4 regions of the Rhizobium sp. NZLR1 genome follow, and region 3 is predicted to be linked to each of the others. Evidence: riboswitches for the same ligand, from Rfam matches in the RefSeq annotation. Region 3 holds a riboswitch; each other region holds the start of a gene.
What was found. A riboswitch is a leader RNA that binds a small molecule or an ion and turns the genes downstream of it on or off. The one in region 3 is predicted to bind cobalamin.
Positions count from the first base shown of each region.

Region 1: linked by a shared signal. The riboswitch ahead of cobU (bifunctional adenosylcobinamide kinase/adenosylcobinamide-phosphate guanylyltransferase) and the one ahead of nrdH (glutaredoxin-like protein NrdH) in region 3 are both predicted to bind cobalamin.
Region 2: linked by a shared signal. The riboswitch ahead of J3O30_RS14180 (ABC transporter substrate-binding protein) and the one ahead of nrdH (glutaredoxin-like protein NrdH) in region 3 are both predicted to bind cobalamin.
Region 4: linked by a shared signal. The riboswitch ahead of J3O30_RS18310 (CbtB domain-containing protein) and the one ahead of nrdH (glutaredoxin-like protein NrdH) in region 3 are both predicted to bind cobalamin.

Region 1 covers NZ_CP071632.1:2,683,432-2,688,400, forward strand. The annotation lists gene cobN (cobaltochelatase subunit CobN) at 1-376, opposite strand, end outside; gene cobW (cobalamin biosynthesis protein CobW) at 381-1,430, opposite strand; gene cobU (bifunctional adenosylcobinamide kinase/adenosylcobinamide-phosphate guanylyltransferase) at 1,435-1,959, opposite strand; cobalamin riboswitch at 2,091-2,487, opposite strand; gene J3O30_RS13395 (chloride channel protein) at 2,741-4,531, shown strand; gene J3O30_RS13400 (adenylate/guanylate cyclase domain-containing protein) at 4,558-4,969, opposite strand, start outside.
Region 2 covers NZ_CP071632.1:2,834,983-2,839,951, reverse strand. The annotation lists gene blh (bifunctional sulfur transferase/dioxygenase Blh) at 1-996, shown strand, start outside; cobalamin riboswitch at 1,252-1,508, shown strand; gene J3O30_RS14180 (ABC transporter substrate-binding protein) at 1,682-2,698, shown strand; gene J3O30_RS14175 (iron ABC transporter permease) at 2,704-3,735, shown strand; gene J3O30_RS14170 (ABC transporter ATP-binding protein) at 3,732-4,496, shown strand; gene J3O30_RS14165 (hypothetical protein) at 4,598-4,969, shown strand, end outside.
Region 3 covers NZ_CP071632.1:4,059,230-4,064,198, reverse strand. The annotation lists gene J3O30_RS19980 (heavy metal translocating P-type ATPase) at 1-1,260, shown strand, start outside; cobalamin riboswitch at 1,589-1,814, shown strand; gene nrdH (glutaredoxin-like protein NrdH) at 2,084-2,305, shown strand; gene nrdI (class Ib ribonucleoside-diphosphate reductase assembly flavoprotein NrdI) at 2,319-2,723, shown strand; gene nrdE (class 1b ribonucleoside-diphosphate reductase subunit alpha) at 2,702-4,906, shown strand; gene nrdF (class 1b ribonucleoside-diphosphate reductase subunit beta) at 4,923-4,969, shown strand, end outside.
Region 4 covers NZ_CP071632.1:3,704,821-3,709,789, reverse strand. The annotation lists gene J3O30_RS18315 (histidine phosphatase family protein) at 380-934, opposite strand; adenosylcobalamin (AdoCbl) riboswitch at 1,012-1,154, shown strand; gene J3O30_RS18310 (CbtB domain-containing protein) at 1,168-1,377, shown strand; gene J3O30_RS18305 (CbtA family protein) at 1,391-2,137, shown strand; gene J3O30_RS18300 (hypothetical protein) at 2,189-2,821, shown strand; gene J3O30_RS18295 (sulfite oxidase-like oxidoreductase) at 2,806-3,468, opposite strand; gene J3O30_RS18290 (sensor histidine kinase) at 3,660-4,969, shown strand, end outside.

The sequences.
Region 1 (4,969 bases), 1.4 Mb from region 3:
AAGGAACGAGCCCCGCATCCGGCCGGGCATCGCCCGGCAAGACCGCAATCAGCGCACCGGCGCGGGACGCTGCCGCGTGCAGCGCCTCCAGCGTATAGTGGAAATAGCTGGCACCGCCGAGCGCACGCACGATGATGAGCCTGGCATGCCGCGCCGTGCGTTCGACATAGGTATCGACCGACATCGGATGCTTGAGGCTCATCAGGCTGGCAAGTCTCAGCGAAGGCGCCGCCCCATGCTCGCGATGGGCGGCTGCGATGGCGGCAAGCTCGCTGTCGGCGGCCGACAGGAACACGATATCGCCCGGCGTCTGCCCGAGGTCGATCGCCTCCTCGCAGTCGCTGATCGTTCCCTGTTGGGCCAGAAGCAGATGCATGGGATTACGCCAGCGCCTCGATCGCCGCCCTAACAGCGTCCTGGTCCATCTCGTGCAGACCGATGACCACGAGGCGCGTGGCGCGCGTTTCGCTCGGGGCCCAGGCACGGTCGAAATAATGGTCGATGCGGTTGCCGACGGCCTGGATCTGCAGGCGCATCGGCTTGCCGGCGACATCGACGAAACCCTTGAGACGCAGTACGTCATGGTCGGCGATAATCGTCTTCAGGCCAGCAATGAAGCCGGCGGGATCGGCGACCGGGCCGAGTTCGACGACGAAGCTGTCGAATTCGTCATGGTCGTGCGGCGCGCCGTCCTCATGCTCCAGCTCGTGATGCGATTTGCGGTTGGCGACATCGTCCTCCGTGCCGATGCCGAGGCCGAGCAGAATTCCGGCCGACACCTCGCCATTTTTCGCCTCGATCATCACCGGCTTGCGCACCGTGCGGGAGGCGACCTCGTCGCGAACCCTGATAAGGCCGGCAGCGTCGATCAGGTCGGTCTTGTTGAGTACGATCAGATCGGCGCAAGTCAGCTGATCCTCGAACAACTCCTCGATCGGGCTTTCGTGATCGAGCGATTCATCTGCGCCGCGCGCCGCCTCGACGGCATCGTGGTCGTCGGCGAAACGGCCGGCGGCGACAGCCGCGCTGTCGACCACGGTAATGACGCCATCGACCGTCACCTGGGTGCGAATGTCAGGCCAATTGAAGGCCGCGACCAGCGGCTGCGGCAGGGCAAGGCCCGAGGTTTCGATGACGATATGGTCGGGCCGCTGTTCACGCTCGAGCAACTTCGTCATCGTCGGGATGAAATCGTCGGCGACGGTGCAGCAGATGCAGCCATTGGTCAGCTCGATGATATCGTCCTCGGTGCAATTGTCAGCGCCGCAGCCCTTCAGCACCTCGCCATCGACGCCGAGATCGCCGAACTCGTTGATGATGAGCGCGATCTTTTTGCCGCCGGCATTGGTGAGCAGGTTGCGGATCATCGTCGTCTTGCCGGCGCCGAGAAAGCCGGTAATGACGGTTGCGGGAATTTTCTGCTGGTTCATGAACTTAACCCTTCATTTTCAACGGCAGGCCTGCCGCGATGAAATAGACTTCGGCGGCCTTGGCCGCAATTGATTGGTGCAGCCGGCCGGCATGATCGCGGAATTCCCGCGCCATGCGATTATCCGGCACGATGCCGAGGCCGACCTCATTGGAAACGAAAACGAGCTGCGCCTTCGCCTGCGGCAGAAAATCGGTGAGCGCGGCAAATTCCGCCGCCATATCGCGCTCATCCATCATCAGATTGGTGACCCAGAGTGTCAGGCAATCGATGAGCACGACGCCGCCCTCGCGGTCGATAGCGTCAAGCTTGCCGACGAGATCGAGCGGCTCTTCATGCGTCGTCCAGGACGGGCCGCGATCGGCTCTATGTTGGGCAATGCGCGCCTGCATTTCCTCATCCCAGGCGCGGCCGGTCGCGAGATAATGGCGGTCGAGGCCGATCGAAATGACAAGGGACTCGGCGAAGCGGGATTTCCCCGAACGGGCGCCGCCGAGGATGAAGACGGTGTTGGAGGGAGCGGTCGTCATGCGCAGACGCCCCTTTGGTGGGATGCCGCACCCCACCCACTCGATCGCGCCGCACAAGGCCGCGCCGAATTCAATCGTTCAGCCAAAACAACCTCCGTGCTGGCAGCGGGCCTCTTGCCCAGGGTTGGGCTTCTCGCCCGGCACGGGATGGCAGGTCTCCTGGCTCGCGGTTATCGGCCGCGATCGGGGCAGACCGGAAACCGGTCGCCCTGATCGTGCCAGCGGATCTGCCTCGCCTTCCCGGCTGCATCGATGAAAAGGTGGACGATTCGTAGACTTAAGAGGCGTCCGACCCCGGTTGATCATCATGCATGTCCAGTGGCTTTTCCGGCATGTCGCCCGTCCCGCCCGCTTGCATTATTGCAAGCCGCCGGCCGGAAGGGCTCGATGCCGGATGGAAGACCCTGACCGCTCTACAGTCGCGGGGTCGGCTGTGATGAAGGCGCCCGGCTTGGGTCCGCCCCGTCACATTCCCTTTTCATCCGGAAGGCGTAACACCGATCCGGAACCATCCGTTATATCCGAGGATGGTCAGGTGACCATCCGTTGAGGGATGGTTAGGCAAGCTCAGGGGTGAAGTCAACCGCCCTCGACGGCCGGCAGTGGCTAGACAGGCGAGGCAACGCCAGCAACACGACTTACCCTACCTAAAACATCGTCATTTATCAGATACTTACGTCACAAATATTTATCCAGGGCGCCGGCTTTTCGCCACAATTGCACTGCAAGCGGACTGCGCCATCGCCCTTGACCGGGCCTCTTCCTGCCTAGTTGTCTTGCCATGCTTATGAAATTGGATCGGCGCCGGTTCCGAGCGCTGCGTGTTTTCTTCGACCCGGGGCGGCTGCGGGCGCTGACCCGCCGCAGTGAGGTCGGCCTGTCGCTGGCGGGTGCCGTCGTCGGCATCACCTCGGGTCTCGCCGTCACCGGCATGAGCTACGTCTCCAATCAACTGCATCAGATGGTCTTCGGCATCGACGACAGCGAGCGGCTGAGCTCGTCGGTGATCGACGACAAGCTGCTGCTTCTCACTGCCCCCGTCATCGGTGGCGTCCTGCTCGGCCTGTTGCTGTCCGTACTGGCGAAACGGCGCAAGAAACCGATGGTTGACCCGATCGAGGCCAATGCGCTGCATGGCGGCCGCCTGTCCTTGACCGACAGCATCATCGTTGCCGTGCAGAACCTGATTTCCAACGGGTTCGGCGCCTCCGTCGGCCTCGAGGCCGGCTATACCCAGCTTGCCGCCGGCCTCGCCTCGAAATTCGGCCTGAAGCTGCAGCTTCGCCGCTCCGATCTGCGCACCCTCGTCGGCTGCGGCGCGGCGGGCGCTATCGCCGCTGCCTTCAACGCGCCGCTGACCGGCGCCTTCTACGCCTTCGAGCTGATCATCGGCACCTATACGATCGTCTCGCTGACCCCTGTGGTCGTCTCGGCCCTGGTTTCCACCCTCATCGCAAGGCTGCTCACCCACGGCGATTTCACCATCGACATCGGCAGCTTCGGCGCAGTCGTGCCGGCCGATTATATCCCGGCTATGCTGCTCGGTGGCTTCTGCGCTGGCGTCGGCATCCTGATCATGCAGGGCGTCTCCTTCGTCGAGGAGCTGGCGCGCAAGAGCTCGATCGCCCCGCCCTTCCGCCCGGCGCTCGGCGGCATCGTCGTCGGACTTCTGGCGATGATTTCGCCACAGGTGCTCTCGGCCGGCCACGGCGCGCTGCATCTCAATCTCTCCCGCGAGGTGGCGATCCCGGCGCTGATCGGCCTCTTCCTGTTGAAATCCCTGGCCTCGGCGATCTCGATCGGCTCCGGCTTCAGGGGCGGCCTGTTCTTCGCCTCACTGTTCATGGGCGCCCTGCTCGGCAAGCTCTTTGCCTATTGCGGCCCCTATTTCGCCGATGCGACGCTGACGCCCGTCATCTATGCCGTCGTCGGCATGAGCTCGCTCGCCGTCGCCGTCATCGGCGGGCCGCTGACGATGACGTTCCTGGCGCTCGAAATCACCGGCGATTTTCCGATCACCGCTCTAGTGCTCGCCGCCGTCATCACCTCCTCACTCGTCGTCCGCTCAACCTTCGGCTATTCCTTCGCCACCTGGCGCTTCCACCTGCGCGGCGAAAGCATCCGTAGCGCCCACGACGTCGGCTGGATCCGTAACCTGACGGTGGACAAGCTGATGCGCGCCGACGTCAAGACCGCAAGGGCGGGTATTTCGCTGGAGGAATTCAAGCAGGCTTTCCCGATCGGCTCGACCCAGCGCGTCATCCTCGTCGAGGAGAGCGACAAATATGCAGGCCTCGTGCTGGTGCCGGAGATCTACGCCAACCCGACCGACGCGCAGGACGAGGGCACGACGCTTGCCGATTTCATCCACTACCGCAACGATTTCCTGCAGCCGCAGATGAATGCCAGGCAGGCGGCGGCGATCTTCGACAAGAGCGAAAGCGAAGCACTCGCCGTCGTCAACAACCTGATCGAACGCAAGGTGATCGGCCAGCTCAGCGAAAGCTATACGCTGCGCCGCTACAGTGAAGAACTTGACCGTCGCCGTCGTGAGGTCTCAGGCGAGATCTGAACTTGGTCGCGCCTTTGATCGGCGCTTCATGACACAGAGTTGGCGAGCTTGAAGACGTCGGCCCGCTTTGAAACTCCACGCAATTCGAACGACCCGAGATACTCGCAAGCCACCGTACAGTTGGCCGCGAAACTCTCCGACAGCAGAAGGTGCTGCTCAAGCGTACCGCAGAGTTTCTCCAGCCGCGAAGCCTCGTTGACCGCCCTGCCGATCACCGTGAAGTCGAGCCTGCCGTGAGCGCCGACATTTCCGTAGAAAAGCTCGCCTAGATGCAGCACGACATCGATGCCGATATCGGGGCCTCCATTGCGCGTCCGCTCGCGATTGAGCTCTTCGTTTGCCTTCAGCAGATTCTGTGCCGAAGCCAACGCAGCCTTACACGCCCTTTGCGGATCCTCGGCGTCCGTCGGAAAGATCGCCAGCACGCTGTCGCCCATG
Region 2 (4,969 bases), 1.2 Mb from region 3:
AGCGGCACACGGGCGCTGACGCTCTATGTGCTGGGAGAGGTGCTCGACGGGCGGATGCAGCCCGGAGAGGTCGAGGTCTTCGGCCAAAGACTCGGCTTCGATCTTGCCGGCGCACGCCGCTGGCTGGAAAAGCGGGCTGGGCAGGCGGCTGGTGTGAAGGCTTTCTTCGAGCCCCGCAGCTGCAGCGTGCAATATGTCGTTTCAGACCCGGTGACAAAACGCTGTGCCATCATCGACCCGGTGCTCGATTTCGACGAGATGTCGGGCGCGACGGGAACGGCGAATGCCGACGCCATCCTCGCTCATATTGACAGCGAGGGGCTGACGGTCGCGTGGATCCTCGACACGCATCCGCATGCCGATCATTTCTCCGCCGCGCATTACCTCAAGAGAAAGACCGGCGCGCCGACGGCGATCGGCGCCCATGTCACCGACGTCCAGGTGCTCTGGAAGGAGATCTACAACTTGCCGGCACTCGAAACCGACGGCTCGCAGTGGGACCGGCTGTTTGCCGATGGCGACACCTTCGAGATCGGTGGGCTTGAAGCCCGTGTGATGTTTTCGCCCGGCCATACGCTTGCTTCGGTGACCTATCTGATCGGCGATGCCGCCTTCGTGCACGACACCGTATTTACGCCGGATTCCGGCACGGCGCGCACGGATTTCCCCGGCGGCAGCGCCAGCGCCCTCTGGCACTCGATCCAGGTCATCCTGTCGCTGCCCGATGAGACCCGGCTCTTTTCCGGCCACGACTATCAGCCCGGCGGACGCCACGCGCGCTGGGAAAGCAAGGTGGCCGCCCAGAAAAACGGTAACCCGCATATATCAGGCATCGACGAGGCCGGCTTTGTGGCGCTGCGCCAGGCGCGCGACCGCACGCTGCCGAAGCCGAAACTGATGTTGCACGCGCTACAGGTGAATATTCGGGGAGGCAGATTGCCGGAGCCGGAGGGAAATGGGCGGCGGTATCTGAAGATACCGCTGGATGCGTTGTAGCAAGAAGTAGCGTGCGGCGTGCTTCGAGGTTTCGCCCTCTCGGGCTGCGCACATCAGCATCAGGGACGTTGGCGGATGCCGCGCTCACGACAGCGGGAACGGGAGAAAGCGGCGCCAACGCTCAAGAGAGCCTCATCCTGAGGAGGCGAGGATGCAGGTATTACACCGGCCAACAGGCCCCCTACGTTCCGTCTCTATTTTTCACCCGCACGAACCCAATCCTCCGCAATAGGCATTGACGTCTTGCGGGCAGGCGACGTAACTGGGGGCGACGGTTCCCTGAAGATGACTCCAAGGGGATTAATAGGGAACACGGTAAGGACGACCCAGCAGGGACCGAGACCGTGGCTGCCCCCGCAACTGTATGCGGATTGTCGATCATCTCAGGTGTGGCCAGCGACTGGCCATCTCTGAAGGGCTTATAGCCCTGCCACTGCGAGATATCGCGGGAAGGCGGATGAACCGACGGATATCCGCAAGCCAGGAGACCTGCCGTCAATCACGATCCAATCAACCGGGCGGGGATGCCCGGACAAGGAACAGACATGATTGACCTTCTGAACCTTCGCCGAATTTCGGCATGCATCCGTCTCGATTGGGCCTCCTGCGGTTAGCGCACGTATCACCGTGCCTTCGGCCGCGGGTGCGGCATAACCATGCTTTTTCTCTTCAATCGAGGTTTTTCATGCGCCAGATTCTCGCCACCATGACATTTGCCTTCGGGCTGATCGGCCTTGCGGCACCGAGCCTTGCCGCCACCCAATATCCTTTGACCATCACCAATTGCGGTCAGCAGGTGACGTTCCAGAAGGCGCCGTCGAAGATCGTTTCGATCGGCCAGGGCATGACTGAAATTCTCTTCTCGCTCGACCTTGCCGAGAAGATTGCTGGTACGGCCGTCTGGGTCGGTCCCGTCCTGCCGCAATATGCCGAGGCTAACAGCAAGATAAAGCGTCTCGCCGACAATGATCCGAGCTTCGAATCCGTTGTTGGGCGGGAGCCCGACCTGGTGGCGGCCGAGTTCGAATGGCATGTCGGCGCGCAGGGCTCCGTCGGCAAGCGGGAGCAGTTCCAGGATCTCGGGATCAATACCTATCTCGCGCCGGCCGATTGCGTCGCCAAGGTCAACACCGATGGCGGCGACGGTGTGCGCAAGGAGCTGTTCACGATGGAGCTGGTCTACCGTGAGATCGCCGAGCTCTCGGAGATCTTCGACGTGAAGGAGCGCGGCGATGCGCTGATTTCCAAGTTGAAGAAGCGCGAGGCGGATGCCGTCGCGTCGATATCAGGCGCATCGGGCAAGAACCTGCCCATCGTCTTCTGGTTCTCCAGCAAGCAAGTCAATGGCGATGCTTTCATCGCTGGCAAGAACAGCGCGCCTGCCTATATCCTGAAGGCGATCGGCGCCAGGAATGTCGTGACAACCGAAGAGGAATGGCCGCTGGTTGGCTGGGAAACCATTTCTCAGGCGAACCCGGCGGTTATCGTGTTGGCGACCATGGACCGGCGCCGCTACGCCGCCGACGATCCGAAGGTCAAGATCGATTTTCTCGAGAACGACCCGGTGACCAAGGAGCTTGACGCGGTCAAGAACGAGCACTTCGTGATGATGGACGCGCAATCGATGAACCCGACGATCCGTACGATCGACGGCATCGAGACCTTGGCGAACGGCATCAAGTCCTTCGGTCTCTCGCAGTGAAGGCAATGTCGGTCAGACAACACGGATGGTGGGCGCTTGGCGCGCTCACCATTTCTGCCTTTCTGCTTCTCGGGCTGATGATCAGTCTCGCTGTTTCGATCGGGGAGATCGCGATCCCGCTAGCGACCACGGCGGAGGCGGTGTCGAACCGGCTGTTCGGCACGGATTTCGAGCTCAGCCGCATCCACCAGGGCATCGTCTGGGATTATCGGCTGAGCCGGGCGCTGGTTGCGGCCAGCGCCGGCGCGTCGCTCTCGCTCTGTGGCGCCGTGCTGCAGGCGCTGCTGCGCAATCCGCTGGCCGAACCCTACGTGCTCGGCATCTCTGCCGGCGCCTCGACGGGAGCGGTCTGCGTGATGATCCTCGGCTTCGGCTACGGTGTTTTCGGCCTGTCGAGCGGCGCCTTCATCGGCGCGGTCATCGCCTTTCTGCTGATCGGCTTCCTTGCGACGGGTGCGGGGGGAACCGGCGAGCGCATCATCCTTTGCGGCGTCGCCGGCTCGCAGCTCTTCAATGCGCTGACCTCCTACATAGTGACGACATCGGCGAATGCCGAGCAGGCGCGCGGCATCCTGTTCTGGCTTCTGGGGTCGCTCAGCGGCGTGCGCTGGCCGGATGTCTATCTCTCGGTGCCGATCGCGCTTGCCGGCTTCGTCATCTGCATGGCCCATGTCAGGGCGCTCGACGCCTTCTCCTTCGGCACGGATGCGGCGGCCTCGCTCGGCATTGCCGTGCGCCGCGTCCAGATCCTGCTGTTCGGCCTGACGGCGGCGATGACGGCAAGCGTCGTCAGCGTGGTGGGCTCGATTGGCTTCGTCGGCCTCGTCATTCCGCATGCCGCCCGCTTTCTCGTCGGGCCGGGCCATCGGCGGCTGCTGCCGGCAACGGCGCTCGGCGGCGCAATCTACATGGTCGGCGCCGATATCGTCTCGCGCATCATCATCCCGCAGCAGGTCCTGCCGATCGGCGTCGTCACGGCGCTCTTCGGCGCGCCGGCCTTCGCCGTCATCCTCTATCGCGTCCGGAGGAGTGCATGAGCATTACCATCGATGCGGTGAGTTTCGCCGCCGGCGACACGGTCATCGTCAACGGCGTCAGCCTGACGGTGGCAAAGGGCAAGGTGCTCGGTCTGCTCGGGCCGAACGGCTCCGGCAAATCGAGCCTGCTCAGGCTGATCTGCCGGCTGCGGAAGGTCCGCAGTGGCGTCATCCGGCTGGGCGAAGACGATATCGCCTCGCTGTCACGCGCAGCCCTTGCGCGGCGCATCGCCTTCGTCGAGCAACAGTCGACGACCGATACGCAGCTGACGGTGCGCGACGCGGTGCGGCTCGGCCGCACGCCACATCGCGGGCTGCTCTCGCCCTGGGGCGCGGAGGACGATGCCGCGGTCGATGAGGCCTTGTTACGGGTCGACATGGGGGAGCGGGCGGGCCAGCTCTGGCAGACGCTGTCGGGCGGCGAGCGCCAGCGTGTCCATATCGCGCGGTCGCTGGCGCAGGCGCCGAGCGAGTTGTTGCTCGACGAGCCGACCAATCATCTCGATATCCAGCATCAGCTCGACATTCTCCAACTGATCTCGAAACTCGGCATCACCTGCATCGTCGCGCTGCACGATCTCAACCTGGCGGCGATGTTCTGCGACAGCCTGGCGGTGCTTCAGAAGGGCGAGGTCGTCGCCTCGGGCGCACCGGAGCATGTGCTGACGGAGGATATGATCGCCCGTGTTTTCGGCGTTCGCGCCCATGTCCAGAAATCGGCCGTGCATGGCCGGCATCATATCCAATACGTCATGGATTGAGCGGCTGGGAATTCGTTCTCAGGGAGAGGCTTACTGGCATTTTTCCAGGACTGGCGTATGATTTCCTGGGGCGCGCGCGCCCGGTCGAACGGAGTTTCGCGATGCTCGAAAGAAATCAGTTTCCCCTGCGCCCGGTCGTTCCCGGTTTCGCGGTCGCCTGGGTCGTCATCATTTCAGGTGCTAGCGTCGCTCTCAGCCTGCTTTTTGCCTGCGTGACGCCCTTCGTGGCCTTGGCGGCGGTGTCAGCGGTCATTCTTCCTCGGCGGATGGCGGTGACGGCGGTTTTGCTGGCCTGGCTCGCCAACCAGATGGTCGGATATCTCCTGCTCGGTTATCCCCAGACTTGGGACAGTTATGCCTGGGGCTTGGCGATCGGTATCGCTGCAATCGCATCTCTGGCGGCAGCGCTCGGAGTGCTTCGTCTCGCGGCGGACCTTGCCGTCACCGCGGCTGGCGCCTTCATGGCCGGCTTC
Region 3 (4,969 bases):
GCCGCAGCCGACAATACCATCGCCCGTATCGTCAAGCTGGTGGAGGAAGCGCAGGAATCGAAGGCGCCGACCGAACGCTTCATCGATCGGTTCTCGCGCTATTACACGCCCGGCGTGGTGGTGGTCGCCGCACTTGTCGCGATCGTTCCGCCGCTGTTGTTCGGTGGGTCGTGGGGCGAATGGATCTATAAGGGCCTTGCCATCCTCTTGATCGGCTGCCCCTGCGCGCTTGTCATCTCGACGCCGGCGGCGATCGCCGCCTCGCTTTCTTCGGGTGCGCGGCGCGGGCTGCTGATGAAGGGCGGCGCGGTGCTGGAAACGCTCGGCAAGGTGACGATGGTCGCCTTCGACAAGACGGGCACGCTGACGGAAGGCAAACCTCAGGTGACTGATATCATTTCTTTCGGATTGAGCGAGGCGCAAGTCTTGTCGCGCGCGGCGGTGCTGGAGCAGGGCTCCAGCCATCCCCTGGCGCTGGCGATCCTCAACCGCGCCAAGGCGGACGGCGTTCCCATGCCGCCGGCCTTCGAACTGGAGGCGCTGCCGGGAAAGGGGGTCAGCGGCAAAGCCGGCGGCGAGGCGCTGGATCTTTTGTCGCCGCCCGCTGCCCGCGAACGCGGCGCACTCGGTGCTGAACAGGAGGCACGCATCACTGACCTGAACGACGAGGGCAAGAGCGTCTCGGTGCTGCTGGTCAACAATGTTGCGGCCGGGCTGATCGCCATGCGCGACGAACCGCGCGAGGACGCGCAGGCCGGGCTTGCCACGCTCAAATCAGCCGGCGTCAAGGCGATGATGCTGACAGGCGACAACAAGCGGACGGCGGCAGCCGTTGCCGGCATGCTCGGCATCGACTGGCGCGGCGAGATGATGCCTGAGGACAAGCAGCGGGTCGTCGTCGAATTGAAGCGCGAGGGCTTCGTCGTCGCCAAGGTCGGCGACGGCATCAACGACGCGCCGGCGCTGGCCGCAGCCGATATCGGCATTGCCATGGGCGGCGGCACCGACGTGGCGCTGGAGACCGCGGATGCCGCCGTGCTGCACGGGCGCGTCGGCGACGTGGCAAGGATGATCGAATTGTCCAAACGCACGATGCGCAATATCCTGCAGAATATTACCATCGCGCTCGGCCTGAAAGCGGTGTTCCTGGTGACGACGATTGCCGGCATCACCGGCCTCTGGCCGGCGATCCTCGCCGATACCGGCGCCACGGTGCTGGTGACGATCAACGCGCTGCGATTGCTTCGAGTAAGGATGTAAACATCCGATAACGTCCTTGCGGCGCTCGTCACCGTAGACCGCTGACAACGGACGCCAACCCCTCTTTCGTCATGCTCGGGCTTGTCCCGGGCATCTGCCTCCGGTCGATAGGCAGTAGATCCGCGGCACAAGGCCGAGGATGAGGCGGAGAGGGAGGTTTGTCATCAAACTGAGAGCGGCCATAGACCGGCTCTCTTCGTTCGAGCCTTGTCCACCGCCTGTTTTCCTTAAGCTTTCGTTATCCCTGTTTTTCACAGGAATGCAGTGATTTCAAACCTGCCGTAACGCAATGCACAAACCATCCATTGACGCGAATTTGGATTCGCGTACCATATCTAGTGTTCGAGGTTCCTTCGATTCGTGAGAATCGCAGGCTAAGACGGGAATACGGTGCGTTGCGCCATTATGGCGCGGCTATGCCGGAGCTGCCCCCGCAACTGTAAGCGGCGAGCAACTGTCCGATTTCAGGCCACTGGAGCATAATGCTCCGGGAAGGCTGGGCAGGATGCTTTGACCCGTGAGCCAGGAGACCTGCCTCGAACAAAACGTCCACGGGCGGGGAGTCCGGAAGGTCGCGTTGCATGGCTGCGGATGATAGCCGCGTCGCGTTTCGCAAGGCCGCTCGATCCTCCGCATGAGCCACTTCGGGGTGAAGTCATGTCAGTATCTCAGTTCAGGCCGCAACCCGCGCTAAGCAGAGGGCGGATCACGCCCGGCGGCTGAACAGGCCGCATCGTTCAAACCATCAGAGAATGTTTCGACGGATATCGCGAGATTTCCGATCGATGCCCTGCGTCCCAATCGCGTCGTCACGAGGAATATCATGACCATTACCGTCTACAGCAAACCGGCCTGCGTCCAATGTACCGCCACTTACCGCGCCCTCGACCGCCTGGGCGTCGCTTATGACATCGTCGATATCTCCGAGGATGCCGAAGCGCTCGATCGCGTCCGCAGCCTTGGCTACATGCAGGCGCCCGTCGTCATCGCCGGCGAGCAGCATTGGGCCGGCTTCCGTCCCGACATGATCAGCGCGCTCTCCTGATCGAGGCCGAACGATGGGGCTGATCGTCTATTATTCCAGCCGGTCCGAGAATACCCATCGGTTCGTCGCCAAGCTTGGAATGTGCGCGGCGCGCATTCCAACAGGTGCCGCAGACGCATTCCGTATCCGTGAACCCTTTGTGCTTGTTGTGCCGACCTACAGTGGCGACGGGGGCAAGGGGGCCGTTCCCAAGCAGGTTATCCGTTTCCTCAACGATGCGGAGAGCCGAGGACACATCCGCGGCGTGATCGCTGCGGGCAACAGCAATTTCGGCGAGACATATGGGCTCGCCGGCGACGTGATCTCACAGAAATGCCAAGTGCCGTACCTCTATAGGTTCGAGCTGCTGGGCACCGAAGCGGATGTCGCCAACGTTAAACACGGAATGGAACGATTTTGGACACGGGAACAACTCTGACGCGGGATGCGGGCGCAAAACCGCATAACACTTTTGCTCATCCCGCCGGCGAACGCCCTTTGAAAGCGGCGGAAGCGCTCGACTACCACGCGCTGAACGCGATGTTGAACCTCTATGACGACGAGGGGAGGATCCAGCTCGACAAGGACCGCATGGCGGCGAAGCAGTATTTTTTGCAGCATGTGAACCAGAACACGGTGTTCTTTCACAATCTCCGGGAAAAGCTCGATTACCTCGTGACCGAGGGTTATTATGAGCAGGAGGTTCTCGACCAGTATTCCTTCAATTTCGTGCGTGACCTGTTCGACCAGGCCTATGCCAAGAAGTTCCGCTTTCCGACCTTCCTCGGCGCCTTCAAATATTACACCAGCTATACGCTGAAGACCTTCGACGGAAAGCGTTATCTCGAACGCTACGAAGATCGTATCTGCATGGTGGCGCTGGCCTTGGCGCGTGGGCACGAGGCACTTGCCCGCGACGTGGTCGAGGAGATCATTTCCGGCCGTTTCCAGCCGGCGACGCCGACCTTCCTTAATGCCGGCAAGAAACAGCGCGGCGAGCTCGTCTCCTGCTTCCTGCTGCGCGTCGAGGACAATATGGAATCGATCGGCCGGTCGATCAATTCGGCGCTGCAGCTGTCGAAGCGCGGCGGCGGCGTGGCGCTGTCCTTGACGAACATCCGCGAGGCCGGCGCGCCGATCAAACAGATCGAAAACCAGTCGTCGGGCATCATTCCGGTGATGAAGCTGCTCGAAGACAGCTTCTCCTATGCCAATCAACTGGGCGCGCGCCAGGGCGCGGGCGCGGTCTATCTCAACGCCCATCACCCCGATATCATGCGTTTTCTCGACACCAAGCGCGAAAATGCCGACGAGAAGATCCGCATCAAGACGCTGTCGCTCGGCGTCGTCGTGCCTGACATCACCTTCGAACTCGCGAGGAATAACGAGGACATGTACCTGTTCTCGCCCTATGACGTCGAGCGCGTCTATGGCGTGCCCTTCACCGAGATTTCGGTGACGGAAAACTACCGGGAGATGGTGGCAGACGCCCGCATCGCCAAGAAGAAGATCAAGGCGCGCGAATTCTTTCAGGTGATCGCCGAAATCCAGTTCGAGAGCGGTTATCCCTACCTCATGTTCGAGGACACGGTGAACCGGGCGAACCCGATCGCCGGGCGCATTTCGATGAGCAATCTCTGCTCGGAGATTCTGCAGGTGAGCGAGGCGAGCGACTACAATGACGACCTCTCCTACAAGCATCTCGGCAAGGATATTTCCTGCAATCTCGGCTCGCTGAACATCGCCGCGGCGATGGATTCCGCCAATTTCGGCAAGACGATCGAGACCTCGATCCGGGCGCTGACGGCCGTGTCCGACATGAGCCATATCTCCTCGGTTCCCTCGATCGAAAAGGGCAATGACGAGAGCCATGCGATCGGCCTCGGGCAGATGAACCTGCACGGTTATCTCGCCCGCGAACGCATCTTTTACGGCTCAGAGGAAGGCGTCGATTTCACCAATATCTATTTCTATACGGTGACCTACCACGCAATCCGCGCCTCGAACCTCCTCGCGGTCGAACGCGGCACGAGCTTCAAGAGCTTCGAAAATTCGAAATATGCCTCCGGCGAATATTTCGACAAATATACGAGCCAGGAATGGAAGCCAGCGACGGAGAAAGTTAGGACGCTGTTCGAAACTGCCGGCATCGATATTCCGACGCAGGAGGACTGGGCGGCTCTCAAGAAGGCGGTGATGACTTCCGGTCTCTATAACCAGAATCTGCAGGCAGTACCGCCGACAGGGTCGATCTCCTACATCAACCACTCGACCTCTTCGATCCATCCGATCGTCTCGAAGATCGAAATCCGCAAGGAAGGCAAGATCGGCCGCGTCTATTATCCGGCGCCGTTCATGACCAACGACAATCTCGATTATTATCAGGACGCCTATGAGATCGGGCCGGAGAAGATCGTCGACACCTATGCGGCGGCGACCCAGCATGTCGATCAAGGCCTGTCGCTGACCTTATTCTTCCGCGACACGGCAACGACCCGCGACATCAACAAGGCGCAGATCCATGCCTGGAAGAAGGGCATCAAGACGATCTACTACATCCGCCTTCGCCAGATGGCGCTGTCCGGCACCGAGGTGCAGGGCTGTGTCTCCTGCACGCTCTAACCGACCGGGAAACTTCATGAACATGCAAATCAAACCGGCGTCCCGCGTGCGCGCCATCAACTG
Region 4 (4,969 bases), 350 kb from region 3:
ATTATCAGAGGGGCAGCCTATGGCTGTGCCGTGGAGGGACTGAGGGCGCTTTCGCGGAACCGGGTAAAACGCTGAGCGCGATCGTCGTCGTGGTTGCAGACCGGCAGGCGGGGGAAAGAACGAAGGCGAGCGTGCCGTGGCACCGCTCGCCCTTTTCGTGCTTCAGGCGGTAACGATCAGCAGCGGTACGCTGACGATGAGACCGACCAGAACCGCAATTGTGGCGACACGCACCAAACGCAGGCGCCGCGTGCGCTCCCCACTCCAGTCATATGTCATGTCTTCCATCTCCTTGGGACAAGGAAGTAGTCCCGGTAGAACCGGGTTCAATAGAGATGACGCGATTTGCTTGTGTAAGGCTGGATAAAATGAGGGATCGCTAATGCTGGAATCGCAGAGACCAGCGCCGTCCATTGCTGGTCATGCGAACAATGCCAAGCGGCTCGACGTCGACGAGCCAGAAGGAGGAGAGCGGCGCCTGAAGTACGTACGCGATCGCCGCTCGGATGACGGCCGCGTGGCTGACGGCGATCACATGGCCGCCGAGAGCGGATTCATTGTCCATCCAACCGCCGACACGTGTTCTGAGATCAACAAGGCTCTCGCCCCCGTGCGGAGCCGCTTCAGGATCGCACATCCAGGCCATGAGGTTCTCCGGCTCTTCTGCCTCGATCGCGGCGATCGACCTGCCGGCCCAGCGCCTGTGATCGCAGTCGCGAAGCGCCTGATCTATCCGGGCGTCGAGGCCGAGGGCTTCGGCCGTCTGGCGGGCGCGCAAAGCCGGGCTGGTGACAATACGATCGGCGCGGGGCAGGGCGGTCATCCTGGCCGCTTCTTCCGCGGCCTTGTTGTCCAGCGGTTCATCGAGCGGGAACAGGGCCTTGCGGCTCGCTGCCGTCGCGCCGTGGCAGATCCAGATAAGACGCGTATTCACGGTCGTTGCGATCTCCGGATAGCGGTGGGAACAGCCCTTCGCCGCTTCATGAAGTTTCGTTGACAGGCTCTTCGGCCTGCAGATATAACCGTGCTGTTGCGGGTTTGGAAGCCGGTGTAAATCCGGCACGGTCGCGCCGCTGTGACCAGCGTGTCGAAGGTTCTTCGCGCTGGAAGTCAGACCCTGCCGCATAAGCACTCTTTCGACTGAACGCGTCATTCCCGGAGGAATACATGTCTGACACCACTTTTGCGCCCGTCGCGGCACCGGCGCCAATCCCGGTAGGAGAAATCCTGCCTTGGGCGATCTTCGGCGGCCTGTTGATGCTGATCGCCATCTATTTCGTCGGCACCGAGGAAGGCGCGATGGCGCTGTTCAACGGCATGTATGTGCACGAATTCGTGCATGACGGCCGTCATCTCCTCGGCTTTCCCTGCCACTAAGGGGGATCCTGACATGGTCGGAAATCTTCTACTTCGCGGCATGCTCGCGGGGTTGATCGCTGGCATTCTGGTTTTTGCTTTCGCGCATATCTTCGGCGAGCCGCTGGTCGATGCGGCGATCGCCTTCGAGGAGGCGAGCGCCCAGGCGGCGGGCGAAGCTGCCGAACCTGAGATCGTCAGCCGTGCCACGCAGGCCGGTCTTGGCCTCTTCACCGGCGTCATGGCCTACAGCATTGCCGTCGGCGGGCTTTTCGCGCTCGCTTTCGCTTTCGTGCACGGCCGCATCAGCAGGCTTTCGGCACGCGGCACCTCGGCGGTCATCGCCCTTGCCGCCTTCGTGGCGATCGTCGTCGTTCCCGGCATCAAGTATCCGGCCAATCCGCCGGCGGTCGGCAATCCCGATACGATCGGCGTCAGGACCGAGCTGTTCTTCCTGATGATCGTCGTCTCGATCGCTGCTTTGATTGCCGCGGTGGCGCTGTCGCGGCGCCTTTCCGAGCGTTTCGGTCTGTGGAACGGGGCGATCATCGCCGGCATCACCTATCTCGTCTTCATGGGCCTGGTGCTCTATTTGCTGCCGTCGATCAACGAAGTGCCGGAGAAGTTCTCGGCGATGGTGCTCTGGCGTTTCCGCACGACCTCGCTCGGCATGCAGGTGATCCTCTGGGCAACGCTCGGTCTTGGCTTCGGAGCGCTGGCGGAAAAGCTGCTTGCCGTGAAGGGCGGGCAGCGGGCTCGACCGGCACCGGCATTTCACTGAACGCATCGAGGGGCGCCGCCTTGCCGGCGCCCTCAAGTTTTTCGAGCGAGTATGAAAAGCAGCAAAACCATATCGATTCTGTCGACGGCGTTTGCCGCCGCCGCTTGGTTTTGTGCGGTTGGCGAAAACGCGCTTGCCCATAGCCGCAGCGTCGGCGGCAGCGATACCGGCCTCGATATCCCGGAAATCTCGCATGGCGAGATGGCGGTGATTTCAGACTACCGCGGCGAAATTATCGGGTTGGCGTCACGCGCGACTGATACAAACGAGCTGTTCCGGCGCGTTCTGAACTATGCCGAAATCCAATATTCCTATTGTCTCTGGGGGCGGATGCCGGGCAGCGTGAGCGACGAGGAGAGCCCGTTCAACGAATGTGCTCATGCTTATCTCGCGGCGGCCAAGGCGGTATTGCTTGAGATGCGTGAGATGCCGCGGGAGGCCGTTGCGGCTAATGAAATCATTTCCGCGGTCGATGCCGACATGGTGCGGCGCAGCCTGGCGCTCATCACTTGCAGGTTCAGCGGCGAGGCCTTCAACACAGCCGATGTCGTCAAGCCGCGCTGGAGCAAAGTGCCGTTTCATCCCGCCAGCATGGCGTCGCTGACGGGGCTCGCCGCTCTGTTCGCCCTTGTGACGTTTGCGCTGGGCCGCTTTCTGCGGCCGAAGGCTCAATCGTCGGAATAGCGCTGCTCGCGCCACGGATCGCCATAGATGTGGTAACCGTTCTTTTCCCAAAAGCCGGCCTGGTCGGCGGGCATCAGCTCGATGCGGCGCAGCCATTTGGCGCTTTTCCAGAAATAGAGATGCGGTACGACGAGGCGCATCGGGCCGCCGTGATCCGGCGTCAGCGGCAGGCATTCCCACGATGTCGCAAGGATCGCATCCTCGGCGGCGAAATCGGCAAGCGGCAGGTTGGTGGTATAGCCGTCATAACTCGTCAGCATGACGTAACCGGCTTCGGGCTTTGGCATGGCGCGATCGAGCAGATCGCGGGTCGAAACGCCTTTCCATTTGTTGTCGTAGCGCGACCAGGTGGTGACGCAGTGGATATCGCTGACCTTGGTGCTCTGCTCGATCGCCTGGAAGTCGGTCCAGGTTAGGGTGAGCGGCGTTTCGACGAGGCCGCGCAGCTCGAGACGCCAGCTATTCGTGGAGATGACGGGCTGCTGGCCGAGATCGAGCACCGGCCAGTTTTTGACGAGGTGCTGGCCGGGCGGCAGGCGCTCAGCTTCGGGACGGCTGATGCGGCCGGTCAGGAATTTACCTTCAGCCGCCCATCGACGCTTGGAGCTGGTGAGCTTGCTGTCGGCGGGCGTCTGGTCGTCGCTCATGATCGGGTTCCCTACGATGCCGCAATAGGACATCGGCCTTTGCCGGGTGTCAAGTTTCGACGGGCCCTTGGAAATCACTGTGGGTATTATTAGACTTGTGCCGTCGGGTATGCCTCACTGGGGAGTGGAGGCAGAAAGGGGAGGAGCAGGATCTGTCTTCGAGATATCGTGCGATAGCGGCGCTGCTGGTGATGCCGCTGATCATCTTCGTCTTCTTCACCTATGGAGGCGCGATCGCGACGCGCGCCTATATGGGGGAAGCTTCGGCGCAGGCGAGAACGGCGCTGCGCCTTGCCGTCTCGGCGCTCAGCGGTCATCTCAACCGCTACGAGGCGCTTCCGGCGCTGATCGCCGATCACGACGATATCAAGGAACTGGTGAGTGCGCCTGAAGATGCAGCACTGCGCGGCGCGGCCAATCTCTATCTCAAGGAGATCAACGGGCTGCTGAAATCCTCCGACATTTATGTGGTCAAGCCGGACGGAGAGACGATCGCGGCGAGCAATTACGATGGACCGGGAAGCTTCGTCGGACAGAATTTCAGCTATCGGCCCTATTTCCAGGAGGCGATCGAAGGCTGGCAGGCGCGGTTCTATGCGCTCGGCACCACCTCGCTGAAGCGGGGCTATTATTTCGCTGCGCCGATCCGGGCCGGCGCGGATATTCGCGGCGTCATCGTCTTCAAGGTCGATATCGACATGATCGAATCCTCCTGGGGCGGCGGCGAATACAAGATCTTCGTCTCCGATCCGGAGGGCATCATCTTCATGTCCGGCAGCCCGGAATGGCTCTACGGTGCAATCCTGCCGCTGACGGCCGACCGCATAGCGCGAACGGAAGCGTCGCGGCGTTATGCCAATGCCAGGCTGACGGCACTGCCAGTGACCCGCCAGCGCCTTGAGCCGCACGAGCTGATGACGCTCACTGGCGAGCGCGGTTCGAGCGAATATCTGGTGCTGTCGCACTACATGCCGGCCGAGGACTGGACGGTGAACGTGCTGATGGAGACGAGTTCCATCCGCACCCAGGCGCGCACCGCGCTTGCGGCGGTTTTTCTCGTCCTCTGCATTGCCGGGCTCGCGGTTGCTGTTCTGCGGCAGCGGAGGGCGCGCTTGGCCGAGCGCATGCAGATGCAGGCTGAAGCTCGCAACGAGCTGGAGCGGCGCGTCGAGGAACGCACGGCCGATCTTGCCCGCGTCAACAGCCGCATAGAAGAAGAGATTGCCGAACGGCGTCTGACCGAGCAGCAGCTCCGTCAGACACAAGCCGATCTCATCCAGGCGGGCAAGCTTGCCGGCCTCGGGCAGATGTCAGCTGCGCTGTCGCACGAGTTCAACCAGCCGCTCGCCGCCGCCAAGACCTATACGGACAGCGCCTCCGTTCTCATCGATCGCGGTCGGACGGAGGAGGCGGGGGACAATATCCGGCGGATCGGCGGGTTGATCGACCGCATGGCCGCAATCAGCCGGCACCTGCGCAATTTTGCGCGCAAACCGAACGA